2 regions of the Halorhodospira halophila SL1 genome follow, and region 1 is predicted to be linked to the other one. Evidence: riboswitches for the same ligand, from Rfam matches in the RefSeq annotation. Region 1 holds a riboswitch; the other holds the start of a gene.
The links. Region 1 has a riboswitch for cobalamin ahead of HHAL_RS09745 (TonB-dependent receptor plug domain-containing protein). Riboswitches for the same ligand answer to the same signal wherever they lie in the genome.

Region 1 (7,779 bases):
GCGCCCCCGCTGGTGATGGCCACCTGTAGGGGAGAGCGGTCGACCACCGCTGGGGTGATGTAGCTGCAGTACTCGGGGCGGTCCACGGTGTTAACCGGGATGCCCAGCCGGGTGCACTGCCGGTACACCAGCCGGTCGGTGGCGTCGTGGCCGCTGGCACTGAGCACCAGCGCGGCCCCCTGCTCCATGCCGGGCTTGTAGTCCTCGGCGCGGTGGTGGGCCCGGTCGGGGTAGCGCTGCAGCAAATCCTCACAGTCTCCGCCGAGATCCGGGGCGATCAGGGTGATGATCGCGCCACTGTCGAGCAGGTCTTCGCCCTTGCGCGCGGCGGTCTCGTTGCCGCCGATCACCACGCAGTGCCGGCCGTGGAGGTTGAGGAAGATCGGGTAGTGATCCATCGCGGGGTCCCCTGCTGGTCTTTGCAGATGCGCCGTCCATCATGACGCGCGCATATGTCATGCAAATATCCCCAACGGGGTACCGTTGGCCGGGCCGCCCTCAGGCGGCCGCGGCCTCGCTCAGGGCACAGACGTTCTTCCCCACCTCCAGGCGCCGGGCTTCGGTCTCGTCGGGGTGGGCGAGGCCGATGTTCACCCGTTTGATCTCGATATACGCCTCGGGGAAGTGGGGCAGGCTGCCGAGGATGTAGCTGCGGAACGACTCCAGGCCGGCATCGACCTGGCGGAGACCGGGGTTGCTGCGGTGCAGGGCGCCGAGCTCGGCGCTGAAGCGCCCGCGTTCGTCGGCGATGCCGGCGTCGGTGGCGTGACCGGGCAGGACCACCGTGTCCTCGGTCAGGGCCAGCAGGCGCTGGAGGGACTCGTGGAAGAGCGGTGTCCACGCCTCGGCGGCACCGCCGAGGTCGGGCCGGGCGATGGACTCCAGGAAGATGCTGTCCCCGGCGATCAGGTACTGGCCGTCCACCAGGAAGGCGACCATGCCCAGGGTGTGGCCGGGGACGTGCAGGGCGCGCAGGGTGATCCCGCCGACGGGTACGTGCTGTTCAGCGTAGAGCGGCGCGAAGTCGATGCGTGCCGGCAGCATGTCCATGGGGTGGATGGCGTCGTAGGGGTGCAGGTAGTACGGCACGCGGTGGCGTCGGGCCAGCTCCGGGCCGCCGCTGATGTGGTCGGCGTGGGCGTGGGTATCCAGAACCTGAGTGATGCGTGCGCCCCGTGCGTGGACCAGCTCCTCGTAGACCTCCACGTGGCGGTTCGGGTCGACGACGGCGGCCTCTCCGTCGCTGATGACCACGTGGCTGAGATCACCGCGGGCGGGGCGGACTACTTGGTAGACGGTGTAGCGTTCGTGGTTACCCACCACCCGGTGGTAGTAGAAGTCGCCCCAGGCCTCCATGCCGCCCTCGAGGTTCAGGGCCGGGTAGCCGAGTTCGCGCAGGCCATCGGCCAGGTGCTCCGAGGTGTGGCCCTCGCCGCAGACCGTCAGGATGGTGCGGTCATTGGGGAGTTGGTGGGTCAGCTGCTGTCGAACGCCCCGGAGAACGGCGGCATTCACGTCTTCGTCCTCGTCGTCGAGGTCGAGCAGCTCGAAGTAGGGGGCGTTGAGCGTCGGGGTATCGTGCGGGCCCTCGACGCGCCAGCGCTCGAACTCGTCGGGGTTGCGCACGTCCAGGATGAACAGCGGTCCGCCGCCGAGCAGCTGCTCCCAGGCGACGGCGGGGGTCCAGGCGGTCTTGAGCGTATCGAGCATGGCCGGTCTCCTACCTCCTTGGGTGCGACAAAATGTCCGCCTTTTCGGCAAGGATGGCGGATACTCGGCGGGGTGCTATATCTCGAAAGAGATAAGAAGTGGAATAAGTCAGAGTCGAATCGTGCCCATAAAAAAGACCCCGGAGCCCGAGGCCCCGGGGTCATCGTGCGCTGGACGGTCAGTTGACCATCCGGCGTCCCGTGCGGCTCTTCAGCTGAAGATGCCGGGGCGCCGGCGCCGCTTCTCGGTGCTACCGCTGCCCCGCTCCTCGGTGGCCGTGCTCCGGGTGCGCTCCGGGGCACTGCTGCGGGACCGGGAGGAGGAGGTGGTGGAGCGGCTGCGCGTCGGACGACGGCCGATGGCGGACTCGGAGGAGCGGGTGGAGGAGCCGATAGCGGACTCGGAGGAATCGCTGCTGCGGCTGCTGCTGGCCGAGGCGGACCGCTGCTGCTGGCCGGAAGAACGCTCGGAACGCTCCTGGCTGATCTGGCGGCGGGCCTGGGCCTCACGCTGCTCCTTGGCCTTCATCTCGCTCATGCGCCGCGCGGACTGCTCGACCACGTCCTGGGAGAGCAGGCGCTGGTCGCCCAGGGACTTCACCAGGTCCTGAGTGCGGCGCGGGGCCAGGCGCTGGGAACTGGTGGCCATGTGCTCGTACAGACGACGATACGCCTTGGTGACCTCACCCATGATCTGGGCGGTCTGCTCGAAGTGCTGGTCCACTTCACTGCGGACGTTGCGCACTTCCTCGCGGTTGCGACGGGCCACGCTCTCGGCGTCGCGGATCTCCTGGGTGTTGGGCGACGAGGCGCGCCCGACGTAGGCACCCACAGCGGCGCCGACCACGGCACCGACGACGAGTAGCAGGATAGGATCAAACGCTTCCATACCGGACCTCCCGATTAGTTCATCGGCTACTTTGTACCAAACCAATTGTTGCGCGGAACAGGGTGCGCGCTTATACCGCGAGCCCGGCCGCGACGGCCCCGGCCGAGCGCTCCGGACACCATATACGCAATCACTCAGCGTATCATCCCGCATAGGTTACAGCGTCGCGGGTTCGCGGGGGAGACCGCATGTACGGGTGGCTGGAAGCGGCGGCTCCGATCAGTGGGTTCGGCTGGGCGGGGCTCGCCCTGGGGGCACTGCTGCTGGCCCTCGCCCTCGGGCTGACCGTTGCCGGCGGGGCGGCGCTGCTGCGCGGTCGTCTGCTCCGTGGTGCCTCGGGGCTGGCCGGTGGGCTGATCCTGCTCGGCGGGTTGGGGACCGCCGGCGCCCTGGCACTGGGTGTGCTGGCCTACGAGCGGCTGGAGCAGGAGCGTCCGGCGCTCGCCCTCCACTTCCAGCAGGTGGATGAGCAGCGCTACGTCGCCCGGTTGGCCTATCCCGACGGGGGGACGGTCGCTCTGCCCCTGGCCGGGGATCAATGGCAGGTGGATGCCCGGGTTCTGCGTTGGAGCGGGTTCGCGGCCCTGCTGGGGCTGGAGACCCGCTATCGGCTGGAGCGGATCAGCGGTCGTTACGCCGATCTGGAGGCGGAGCGCGCGGCCCCGCGCACGGTGCACGCCCTGGCGTCTCCCCAACGGGGTATCGATCCGTGGCTGCTGGGGCAGCGCCACGGCGATCGCCTGCCGTGGGTGGATGCGGCCTACGGCAGTGCCGCCTATCTGCCCATGGCCGACGGCGCCGAGTACCGGGTGGCGGTGACCCGCAGTGGTCTCGTTGCCCGACCGGCCAACGCCGAGGCCGAGGAGGCGGTCCGCCGCTGGTAGGCCTCAGTCCCGGGCCCAGCCGGCGCGGCCAACCCGCTGGCCGCGGCGGTCGAAGAGGAGGACCTCCACCTCGCTGCACGCCGGGTCGATCAGGTTCAGGGCGGTCTGCTGCGCCTCCCGCGCCACCGCGTCCCCCAGGGGCAGGCCGGCCGCCTGCGCCCGATCGAACGCCTCGGCCACCGTGTTGGCGGTGGCCATAACCTCCCGGCAGGTGGCGTCCGCGCCGAGTCGTCCGGCGGTCTCGGCCAACGCCGCCAGATCGGCCTGCCCGCGGCGCGAGTGTACATCCAGGAAGCCCTGGGCGAGCTTGGTGATCTTGGCCACACCGCCGGCGATGGTGACCCGCGGCACCGGATAGCGGCGCAGGTACTTGAGCATCCCGCCGACGAAATCGCCCATGTCGATCAACGCCTCGTCGGGGAGTTGGTGGTAAGCCTGCACGGCCTGCTCCGAGGTGCGCCCGGTGCTCCCGGCTACGTGCTCGATGCCGGCGGCGCGGGCCACGTCGATGCCGCGCTGGATCGCGTCGATCCAGGCGGCGCAGGAGAACGGCACCAACAACCCGGTGGTGCCGAGCACCGAGAGCCCGCCCTCGATCCCCAGGCGCGGGTTGAGGGTCTGCGCTGCCAGGCGCTCGCCGTCCTCGATGGCGAGCTCCAGTGTGACGTCCGTCGGGGCTGACAGCGCCGCGGCGGCCTCAGCGATGCCCTGCTCGATATAGCCCCGCGGCCCGGGGTTGATCGCCGGCTCACCGGCCGCGACGGGCAGGCCGCTGCGCCGCACGGTACCGACCCCGGGGCCGGCGCGGAGCTGCACCCCGCGCCCCGGGGCCCCGGGGCGGGCGGTCACCGAGACCAGCGCGCCGTGGGTGACGTCGGGATCGTCGCCGGCGTCCTTGATGACGCCGGCCCGCGCCCAGCCGTCGCCGCAAGCGTGAACGGCCAGGGCGAAGGCCGGGCTCCGGTCCCGCGGCAGGCGGATGGTGACCGGGTCGGGGAAGCTGCCGCTGACCAGGCCCGTGAAGGCCGCCCGCGCCGCGGCGGCGGCGCAGGCGCCGGTGGTCCAGCCCCGGCGCAGGGCGGTGCCGGCCTGTTGATCAGTCGGCTGGGAGGTATCCTCGCTCATGCCTAGAAATCATACCGCACACCTGCACGGGCGAAGCGCCCGGGGTCGGCTCGAAGGGAGGAGTCGTTGCCCTCATCCAGCAGGTTCTCGATACCGCCCTGGAGCCTGAGCCCATCCCAGGCCGCAGGGGCATACGCGACATCCAGGCCGGTGAGGGTGTAGGCGCTGTCCCAGTCGTCGCCAACGCGCACTTCATCCACGTATCGGGTGCGTAATTGCACCTCCAGCGGGTCCGTGGGCGTCCACAGCGCCTTGGCTACCGCTGTCCATTCAGGCGTATCGGTGAGGGTCTCCCGGCTGTCGCGGTCGATGGCGTCGAGGTAGGTGGCGGCCAGCGTCAGCTCGAGTTGCGGGTCGAAGGCGGCGCCGAGCTTGAGCTCGGCCCCCTGGGCGCGGGCGCTGTCGACGTTTTTGAAGGTTTGGTAACCGTTCCCCGGTGCCCGCCCGATGCGATCATCGTACTCGGTGTAGAAGAGTCCGATGTCGTAGAACGCCGTGATATCTCTTTGCAGATTCAGGTCGCCGGCGATGCCGAACTCGTAGTTGCGGCTGCTCTCGGGATCGAGTTCGTGTGTCTCGTCCTTACCAACATCCGGGTCAATGACGTAGGCGCCGCGAACTTCGCGCCCCTGGCCATCTTCCGTATCGACGTAAAAGGAGCGCAGCTCGGGCAGCTTGAAGCCTTCAGCGTACTGGGCGCGCAGTCGGACCTCGGGGGCCAGGCGGTAAACAGCTCCGGCCTGAAGCGAGGTGCTGTCCGCCTCCGTGGAGGTCTCGTCATGCCGAGCGCCGTAGACCAGATCCAGGCGGTCCGTGGCTTGCCACTCGTGCTGCAGGAAGCCGCCGCCTACCCACTGGTCGTGCTCGGGTTCGTCTTCTGGCTGGAGGTCCTGGTAGATCTGCTGCTTGTGCTCGAGGCCCGTCAGCACGGTGTGGCGGGGCGCCGGCTGCCATTGTGCCAGGAAGTCGTTGACGCGCTCGGTGAAGGTCGCCTCGCGGAAGCCGAAGTCTCGATCTGCTGCGTCCGAGGCGAAGTCCTGCGGAGCAAGGTGCGACCGGACACGGTCAAACTTATAATGGCTCTCGTAGGCCTGGTAGCGCAGCTCCAGGTTTTCGGTGGCCAGCCACTCCGCCGTCGCCGCCAGGTCGCGCCGGTCGCTCTCCTCGGTCTCCACAGCTGCAAAGTCTTCAATATTGCCCGGGCCGCTGCCTTGGACGAGGCGCTCTTGCCGCTCCTCGGTCAGGAAACCGGCTTCGAGATCGATATGGAAGCGATCGGTGAACCAGTGGGTCACTCCGCCGCGGAGGGTGTACACATCGGCGGATGGGCGGAGATCCCGATCGAAGGTCTGGGAAGATGGAGCGCCACCCTCGTCGGGTTGAGTGGTTGTCTCCTCCGAGTACGCCTCGCGCTCGAGGGCGTCGGCGAAGAGCCGAAAGCGCGTATCTTGCGTGCCACCGCCCAGGTAGAGGCCCCCTTGGTACTGCTCACCGCCCTCCGCGTCGGTTGGCGTTCCGGCCTGGGCGGAGACGCCGCCTTCCAGGCCGGGCTCCGGCCGCCGCGTGATCACGTTGATGACACCGGCCACAGCGTCCGCCCCGTAGACCACGCTGCCGGGCCCCTTAACGATCTCGATACGCTCGACATGGCTCACCGGGATCCGGTTGAGTTCGTTGCTACGGGATGAGGTGCCGGCGATGCGGCGGCCATCGATGAGATAGAGCATGTCATCGCGGTTGCCGCCGCGGATGGAGAAGGTGTTGCCGTCTACCCCGGTGTAGATGCTCGACTCTGCCTGAAGCGCCTCATCGAGCATGGCAGCACCGCTGCGCCGGATGTCGTCTCCGGATAGGATCTCCGTGGCCGCCGGTGTCCGCTCCACCTGGCGCTCCGTGCGCGTGGCTGCGGTGACGGTCAGGTCGGGGAGGACGGTGGGGTGTTCCTCGGCCGATCCAGCCTTCGGTGTTGCCATCAGGGGGAGGGCCGCGGCGCCGCTCAGCAGCGCCCTGGCGATGGGCTGTCCTGTAGCCATGCTGACTCCTCTGCGCACCGCCCGTGCGCGATTGCGGTTGCGTGTACCGCGGGGAGTCAGTGGGGCGGGGTTCGGCTAGCCGAGGCGACGCCCGGCAGGATGCCGCGCGCACTGGAGACCGATCCCGGCGCACCGCCTCCCGCGGTCTTCCGGTTGGCCATGGGCCGGTCTCCGGGCTTGTGGGGCGGAGGTGAGAAGACCTCCGGGCGGCAGACTGCCTTCCCGCGGATGCCGCCCAGGGGACGTGCGATCCGCAGTGGCTCTCGGGGTCTGCCGCCACCCACCTACCGTTGCGGGGGCAGCGCCGGACTCGCCGCTGGGTGCGGCTGAACCGGTCTTCCCGTTTAACCCGCGAGGCGGAGTGGCCTCGGCGGGCACCCATTGGCGGGTCGGACGTTAGCAGGCGAGCAAATTAGATTCAATGAATCCATGATGCAGCAAAGCGTCACCAGCGCCCTTGAAGGTAGCTGCGGAGCCACGCCAGTGCGTGCCCGACGTCGGTGGCCACCTCCGCCTCGGGCGGGTCCGGCGGGCGCTCGACCATCACGATCCGGGCCCCGCAGTCCCGAGCCGCATCCAGCTTGCTGCGGGTGGCGGCCCCGCCGGCGTTCTTGGTGACCAGGGTGTCGATGCCGTGCGCGCGGAGCAGGCGGCACTCGTCGGCGTAACGGAACGGCCCGCGCTGGAAGAGCAGTTCCGCCCCGGGCGGGGTCTGCGCCGGCTGCTCCAGGCAGCGGATCCAGTAGCGGTGGTGGGGTGCCGCGCAGAAGGCCGGGACCTCCTGATTGCCGATGGTCAGCAGTACCCGGCTCGACTGTGGCCCCAGCGCCTCGGCGGCGGCGGCCATGTCGGCCACCCGATGCCACTGCTCATCCGGCCCCGGCTGCCACGCCGGCCGGCGCACCGCCAGCAAGGCTGTCCCCGTTTGCCGGGCGGCCGCCGCTGCGTTGGCGGAGATGCCGGCAGCGAAGGGGTGGGTGGCATCGACCAGGCAGTGCACGCCGTGCTGCTGCAGGTACGCGGCCAGGCCGACAGCGCCGCCGAAGCCGCCGCGACGCACCGGCAGTTGAGGTAGCCGTGGGTGGCGGGTCACCCCGGCCACGGAGTAGACCGCGGCGATCCCGGGCTCCTGCTCCAGC
Region 2 (7,779 bases), 660 kb from region 1:
GGAACGGGGCGTTGAGCACGAGGATCCAGCCTGCCAGGGCGGCTAGCACCAGCAGGTGGAGCAGCCAGGCGGAACTGAGCAGGCGTTGTAAGGCGGCCATTCGGTCTCCGTCGCGGCAGCGTCAGGGCAGCCTAGGAATCGTAGCCCCACAGCGAGGCGAGCTGGAAGCGCTGCGTCAGCTGGTGCGTGGGCTCCAGAGAGGCGACGCTGGGCATGTCCGTCTGGCTGGTGTCCCGGTAAAGGGGGCGCGCCGTGGGCTGGCCGTTGGCCTTGATCAGGACCGCCACCACCGGATTGGCCCCGCGATGGCCGCGGTGGATGACGACCCCGCGTTCGCCGCTGTCCAAGGCGACAAAACTGCCGGCCGGGTAGATGCCGATGGTCTGGATCAGCCCCGAGAGGATATCCCGGTCGTAGATCTCTCCACTCTGATCCATCAGTTCCAGCAGGGCTTCCCGGACCGCGGTGGCGGGTCGGTAGACACGGTTGCTGATCATCGCCAGGTAGGTGTCGGCGAGGGAGAGCAGTCGCGCTCCCCGGCAGATTTGATCTTTGCGCAGGCCGTTGGGGTAGCCGCTGCCGTCGAGGCGTTCGTGGTGTTGGGCGACGACCTGGATCCAGGTTGTATCCTCGACCCCGGCGGCGGAGAGGCGTTCGACCGAACGTATCGGATGCTCTTCCAGATCCCTGCGCTGGTTGGCGTCGAGCGGCGTAGTCTGCTGGGCCAGGCGATCCTGGGTCTCGAGCATGCCGATGTTCGCCGACAGGGCAGCGAGGACGATGGAGCGTCGCTCGCTGTCCGGGATGCCCAGCTGGCTGCCGACGACGTCGCAGAGGACCGCCTGGCGGATCGGGTGGCGGATGGAGTAGGCAAACGCCTCATCGAGGTGAGCGGCACCGATGGCGGCATCGGCGTCGCGCTCGACCAGGTCGCCGATGCGGCTGGCCAGGTGGTCGAGGCGGCGGAGGAAGCGCTCGTTGTCCTCGCCGACCCATTTGAAGGTCTCTTGCAGCGCTCGGGAGATCTGATAGATCAGGTCGAAGGGGTTGCGGAAGGCGGCCAGGGCCAGCTCGCGACGCCTCGAGATCCCGCCGGTGTCCTCGCGTCCGGCAGCGACGTGGTAGGGGGTCCGGCCGATCTGCAGCAGCCGCTCCAGCTGCTCTCGGGAGCGCAGGATCGATCCGCGCCGCAACAGCAGATGGCCGTAGGCGTCCTCAATATCATAGGGGACGGGCTTACCGACCACCAGGTCGTTCGGCTGCACGGTGGCGCGCTTGGTGGGGATGGCCCGCTGATTCATGGTCTCTGACTCGCTACCGTGTCGAGGCATTCTATCAAGGAATACGCGGGTATACTCCGGCGTTCAAGGGGTGATACTCGCCGAGTCGTCCGAGGCTGCGTGGAGGTGCAGTGTTCCTGGAAGCGTTGATCTTCGTCGTTACGCTGGGGGGGATGCTGCTGATCGTCGGCTATACGATGGTCACCGGCATCTCGCCGCTGCCCTCCAGTCGCTTGGGTCATGAGCTGGTTCGGGCGGCGCTGCCGGCGGAGCTGGAGGGCACGGTGGTCGAGGCCGGTTCGGGGTGGGGTGGCCTGGCCCGCAGCGTCGGGCGCAGGTGCCCGCGGGCCAGGGTCATTGGCTACGAGCTCTCGCCCCTGCCGTGGCTCTTCGCCTGCGTGCTGCAGTGGCTGTGGCCGGTGCCCAACGTCGAATTCAGGCGCCGCGATCTGCGCCGCGTCTCCTGCAGCGATGCCGCCGCGGTGGTCTGTTACCTGCACCTGGAGGCCATCCGCGAGCTGGAGCCGCGATGGCGGGCGGAGTTGCCGCCCGGTGCGCTGGTGGTCAGCAACACCTTCCGCATACCCGGTTGGCGGCCCAGCGCGATCTACCAGCCCCCGGTGCGGTTGGACGCCCCGGTCTACGTCTACCGGATCCCGCAGGCCTACTGCGGCCGCGTCGAGGCGCGCAGCTAGCTCAGCGGACCCCGTGACGGCCGCGGATCGCTTCGATCTCGACGCTTCGGCGCAGAAAGGCCGCCACGCACTCGGCGCACAGCTTCCCGGCCGCCGCTTCGGCGTGCAGGGTGTCGGCGGCCTCGGTAAACCCCCAGGGGCGCTTGTAGGGGCGTTCGCTGGTCAGGGCGTCGAAGACGTCGGCTACGGCGACGATGCGCCCCTCCAGAGGGATCTGGTCGCCGCGCGCACCGGTCGGGTAACCGCTGCCGTCCAGGCGCTCGTGGTGGTAGGCGACGATATTACGCATGATGGCCGCGCGTCGGTCCTCGCTGAGGCCCAGCTCCTCGGTCATGGCCAGCACCATGGCCACGCCGCGGCTGACGTGTTCGCGCATCTGCGCGAACTCCTCCTCGGCGAGTCGCCCCGGCTTAAGGAGGATGCCGTCCGGGACGGCGATCTTGCCCACGTCGTGGACCGGCGCGAACTGGTAGACCATCTCGATGTATTCGTCGCTGAGGGGGTGGGTCTGGGCCAGTTCCAGGGCGATGAGGCGGCTGTACTCCGCCATTCGTGACAGGTGTCCCCCGGTCTCGTCGTCCCGCGCGCGCCCGAAAGCCATGGCCGTGCGTGCCGCACCCCGGAGGGTCTGCGTAGTGCGGATGGAGGTGATTGCCAGCAGGCGACCCAGGTCGATGTACGGCGCTAGCTGCTTGACGATCGGGCCCTGGAAATAGCCGGGCTGGCGGGAGTTGAGGAACAGGAAGCCGACGAAGGTCTGCTCGTGGTGCAGCGGCAGGATCATCCCGGAACGTAGACCGCTCTCGCGGATGCTGGCGGTATGGCGGCGGGGGCTGGGGTGGTCCTGGTAATCGTCGATGATCCGTACGCCCGGTGCCTCGGCGAGGGCACGCAGGGTGGGGGTATCGGCCAGGTTGGTCTCGTAACGATCCAACGGGCTGGGTGCATCGCCGCCGGCGCCGTAGGTCTTGAGCCGATCGGCGTCCGGCTCGTAAATGGCCACGGCGATGCGGTGGACCGCACCGTGGGGCAGCGCCTGGTTGATATGGGCGCGCAGTCGTTCGAAGCGTTCGCTGAGCCGTAGGTGCGGCTCCTGGTCGCTGAGCGGCAGGACATCGAGTGCCCCGGTTTCGGTGGCATCGCCACAGAAGGACGGAAGGTGTGCCTCTTTGCCCATGACATCTCCGGCGGGGGGTCGGGAGGGGTCGCGGGCGTCCATACCCTTAACGCGCACTTGGGAATCCTGCCACAAGGGGGCGGTCCGTGGCTATTGACCTCGTCGCCCCGCCGCGTTGACAGGCGGCAGCGCCCGCCCGTAGAGTCCAGCCTCCCCAGGTGACCCGGCAGTTGGATCCATGCCGGGGCCGTCCGTTCGGTGTAAGGCCCGTGCGGCGCCACCGCGGACGGTCGGGAAGTCGGTGCGCACTGTGCCCTGCGCGGGCGCAGGCAAGTCCGGCGCTGTCCCCGCAACGGTAGGCGAGTGCGGGCGCTGCATCGCCACTGCATCCACGGTGTCCCCGGCACCCGGTGCGGGAAGGCGCGGCGCTTGGGGCTGGGGCCCCGCTCGCAAGCCCGGAGACCGGCCTGGGGGCCGCAGCCACACGGCGGGGAACCGTGCGTGGCGGTGACGGTCGTTGCATCCGCGCCCCGGCGCGCCCGTTTCCGACCCGCCCCCCCGCATGGCGTACCCGGATCCAGTGACTGGAGGAGCCATGCAGCGTCATCCGTGCATCGCGCTCGTCGCGGGGATCGGTTTGATCCTCGGCGGGTGCGGAGATACCCCCAACGACGAAAGCCGCGATGGGCCCGCGCAGGATACCCATGAGGTCGAGGATATGCTCGGCCGCAGCGTGGAAGTTCCGGAGGCGGCGGAGCGGATCGCCACGGTCAATGTCGATGCCTTCCGCATGGCGCTGCACCTGGGTGTCGAGGATCGCCTGGTCGGAATCCCCAGCGACATGTTCGGCTCGCGCTTTTCCGAGGCCAAGCCGATCGAAGTCCGCGCCTTCGGTCGCCTGGACGAGGTGGCCATGGTCGGCGGCGGCCAGCCCGGGTCGGAGTTCAGCGCCGAGCGGGTGCTCGCCACCGATCCGGATCTGTTCATCTACTGGGCCTTCAGCCGCGGCGACGACGACGAGGCGATGGCCGAGCAGGCCGAGCGCTACCAGCAGCAGCTCGGCGTCCCCGTGGTCGCGGTGAATACCCTGGGCCGCGAGCGGGCCTCCGAGGAGGCCATTGAGGCGCAGATCGAGCAGGCCTATCGGCTGCTCGGCACCGTGACCGGTCGCGAAGAGCGGGCGGAAGAACTGCTCGATTTCTACGATGCGACGGTCTCCGAGGTGCAGGAGCAGGTCGCCGACGAGGAACCGCCACGGATCTACCTGGCCCACCGGCGCAACCTCTACAACCACGTCTCCTTCTACTTTCCCGTCGAGCAGCTGGGTGCCGAGCTGGTGACCGCTGGTCGGCCCGGTGGTGACGGCGAGGTCAGCGCCGAGGAGCTGGTGAGCTGGGATCCGGCGCACATCTTCCTCCACACCCCGTCCCGGGCCAGCCGCGTCGCCCGTGACGAGGTCCTGGATGATGAACGGCTCTCCGGGGTAAAGGCCGTCGAGGCGGAACGCATCCACCGCTTCAAGGGCACCTACATGGGGTGGGATCTGGCCACCGGGCTGATCGACCTGGTGCACATGGCCCGGGTGCTCTACCCGGAGGCTATGGCCGACGTCGATCTCCGGGATCGCGGTGAGGAGATCCTGGAGGTCTTCTACGGCGACCCCGGGCTGTACGATCGGCTCCAGGAGCTCAGCAGCCTGGACGATGACTGAGTTGACCGCCGATAGCGCCTCCCGGCCAGCGCCTCCCGGCGGGCTGCTCGATGATTACGCGCGGGCGATCTGGTGGAAGACCCTGATCCTTTTGGGCCTGGCTGCGGCCCTGGTGGCGACGTTCGTTCTTGGCCTGGGACTCGGCCCCATGGGGATCCCGCTGAGCGAGGTGGTGCAGGCGGTGCTGGGTCGGCCGCTGGGGGCGTCGTGGGTCAGCGCGCAGACCGAGAACGTGGTCTGGAACATCCGCCTGCCGCGCCTGGCCACCGCCGTCGTGGCCGGCATGGGGCTGGCGCTCGGTGGGGTGATCCTGCAGAGCCTGCTGCGCAATCCGATGGCCTCACCGTTCACCCTGGGGATCGCCTCCGGCGCCTCGCTGGGGGCGGCGCTGGCGATCATCTTCGGGTTCTCGGCCTTCGGCGTCTACGGCATCGTCGGCAATGCCTTCCTCTTTGCGATGGCGGTGTCGCTGCTCATCCTGCTCATCGGGCAGTGGAAGGGGGCGACGCCGATGAGCCTGATCCTCGCGGGGATCGCCCTGATGTACTTCTTCGGGGCCACCACGACGCTGCTGATCTACTTCGCCGACGCCGATGCCACCCGGGAGGTCATGTTCTGGAGCGTGGGCAGCCTCAGCCGTGCCGACTGGGAGAGCTTCGTGTTCATCACGGTGGCGTTGACGGTCACGCTGCCGGTCTTCCTGTGGAAGAGTGGCGACCTGAACCGACTACTGCTCGGTGATGAAACCGCCACTAGCCTGGGGATTGCCGTCGGGCGCCTGCGCATCGGACTGATGTTCCTGGTGGCGCTTCTCGTGGCGGTGACCGTCGCCTTCACCGGTGGGATCGGCTTCCTGGGGCTGGTGGCGCCCCATCTGGCCCGGCTCCTGATCGGTTCGGATCACCGTTTCCTGATCCCGGCTGCAGCGCTGATCGGCGCACTGCTGCTGGCCCTGGCCGACTTGGTGTCGTTGCACGCCTTCGCTTCGGTGGTGCTGCCGGTGGGTGTGGTGACGGCCTTCATCGGCTCGCCGCTGTTCATCTACCTGATCCTGCGTCGCCGCGAAGGAGGGTCGGGACCGTGACCCGTCCGGCCATCGAACTACGAGGTGTTCGCTACGCCTATCGGCGCAGCGAGGTCTTGCAGGGCGTGGATACCCGCGTAGCCGCCGGCGAGGTGGTGGCCCTGATCGGGCCCAACGGCTCCGGCAAGAGCACCCTGCTCAAGTGCATCACCGGCATCCTGCGGCCGCGCCACGGGCACATCACCATCGCCGGTGAGCCCGTGAAGGGGCAGCGCCAGGCCCGCATCGCCCGCTCGCTCTCCTACGTCGCGCAGACCACCGATGCCGTCTACCCGCTGACCGTACTTGAGAGCGTGTTGCTTGGCCTGCGCCGGGCGAGTTGGCGTCACGACCCGGCCGATCTTGCCCGTGCCGAGGCGGTGCTCCAGCGTCTGGGCATGGCCGACCTGGCCCAGTCACCGCTGACCGAGATCAGCGGCGGGCAGCGGCAGAAGGCGGCCATCGCCCGGGCTCTGGTTCGCCAGACCCCCTTCCTGCTCCTCGATGAGCCGACCAACCACCTGGACATGAAGCACAAGCGCGACGCCATCGAGATCCTCACCGAGTGTGCGCGGGAGCAGGGGCAGGGGGTGCTGGTGGTGCTCCACGATATCAACATCGCCGTACAGCTGGCCGACCGCATCGTGCTCCTGCGCGACGGCCGGGTGATGGCCGACGGCCCGCCGCAGGCCGTCATCGACACGCCGACTCTGCGTGCCGCCTACGACGTGGACGTTCACGTCGTCGAGCATCAGCGGGCACCGTTTGTGGCCGGTTACCAGTTGCAAGAGAGGGGACGCGGATGAAGGGGGAGGTCTGGTTTGTGGGGGCCGGTCCCGGGGCGGCCGATCTAATCACGGTTCGCGGGCGGGATCGGGTGGCTGCGGCGGACGCCGTGCTCTACGCCGGTTCGCTGGTGCCGGCCGAGGTGCTCGACTGGGCGCCGGCGCACTGCGAGGTCGCCGACTCCAAAGGGATGACCTTGGAACAGATCCAGGACTGGCTGCTCGAGCGCGCCCGCGCCGGGGGCTGTGTGGTCCGCCTTCAACCCGGTGATCCGGGGCTATACGGGGCCTTCGTGGAGATCGTGCGCCCGCTGGACGCCGCGGGGATCCCAGTCCATCTGGTTCCCGGGGTCACGTCGGCCATGGCCGCGGCGGCGGCGGCCGGCGAGAGCCTGACCCTGCCGGAGGGCACGCAGACGGTGATCTTCACCCGGGTGGAGGGGCGCACCCCGATGCCGGCGGGGGAACAGCTTGCCGATCTGGCGCGGCACGGCAGCACCCTGTGTGTCTACCTGTCGATCACCCTCCTGGAACGCCTGGCCGATGCCCTGCGCGGTGGCGGCTGGGACGACGACGCCCCGGTGGTGGTGGTCCACCGCGCCTCCTGGCCCGGGGTCGAACAGGTCCTGCGTACCTGCATCCGCGACCTGGCCGCGGACTGCCGCGCGGCGGGGCTCAACAGCCAGACCATGATCCTGGTCGGTCCGACGCTCGGGGCGCGGGAGGCGGCACCGGCGGCGCGCTCACGGCTTTACGACCCCGGTTTCGGCCACCGTTTCCGCCGCCGCGAAAATTGAGGAACGACATGCATGACTGACTGTATCCTGTTGATTGGGCATGGCTCGCGCCAGGAGGACGGCAACGAGGAGATCCGCCGGTTCGCCGACCTGCTGGCCGAGCACTACCCGGATTGGCTGCTGGAGACCTGTTTCATCGAGTTCGCGGATCCGCTGCTTGGCGAGGGGCTGGATCGGGCCGCGGCGCGGGCGGATCGGGTCATCGCGGTCCCACTGATCCTTAACGCCGCCGGGCACGTGAAGCTCGAGGTGCCCGAGCAGATCGAGGCTGCCCGTGCCCGGCACCCGGGGGTCGATTTCCGTCTGGCGCGCCATCTGGGCGTGAGTGAAA

Region 2: it holds a riboswitch for cobalamin, as region 1 does, so the genes downstream of both, HHAL_RS06855 (ABC transporter substrate-binding protein) here and HHAL_RS09745 (TonB-dependent receptor plug domain-containing protein) in region 1, are expected to answer to the same signal.

What each region holds. Positions count from the first base shown of each region.
Region 1 covers NC_008789.1:2,123,078-2,130,856, reverse strand. The annotation lists gene cysG (siroheme synthase CysG) at 1-398, opposite strand, end outside; gene HHAL_RS09765 (MBL fold metallo-hydrolase) at 499-1,710, opposite strand; gene HHAL_RS09760 (ZapG family protein) at 1,921-2,598, opposite strand; gene HHAL_RS09755 (hypothetical protein) at 2,787-3,482, shown strand; gene HHAL_RS09750 (cobalt-precorrin-5B (C(1))-methyltransferase) at 3,486-4,607, opposite strand; gene HHAL_RS09745 (TonB-dependent receptor plug domain-containing protein) at 4,610-6,640, opposite strand; cobalamin riboswitch at 6,786-7,037, opposite strand; gene HHAL_RS09740 (cobalt-precorrin-6A reductase) at 7,086-7,779, opposite strand, start outside.
Region 2 covers NC_008789.1:1,459,872-1,467,650, reverse strand. The annotation lists gene HHAL_RS06875 (GGDEF domain-containing protein) at 1-100, opposite strand, end outside; gene HHAL_RS06870 (HD-GYP domain-containing protein) at 132-1,301, opposite strand; gene HHAL_RS06865 (class I SAM-dependent methyltransferase) at 1,412-1,975, shown strand; gene HHAL_RS06860 (HD-GYP domain-containing protein) at 1,977-3,152, opposite strand; cobalamin riboswitch at 3,384-3,557, shown strand; gene HHAL_RS06855 (ABC transporter substrate-binding protein) at 3,688-4,803, shown strand; gene HHAL_RS06850 (FecCD family ABC transporter permease) at 4,796-5,887, shown strand; gene HHAL_RS06845 (ABC transporter ATP-binding protein) at 5,884-6,672, shown strand; gene cobM (precorrin-4 C(11)-methyltransferase) at 6,669-7,448, shown strand; gene HHAL_RS06835 (sirohydrochlorin chelatase) at 7,461-7,779, shown strand, end outside.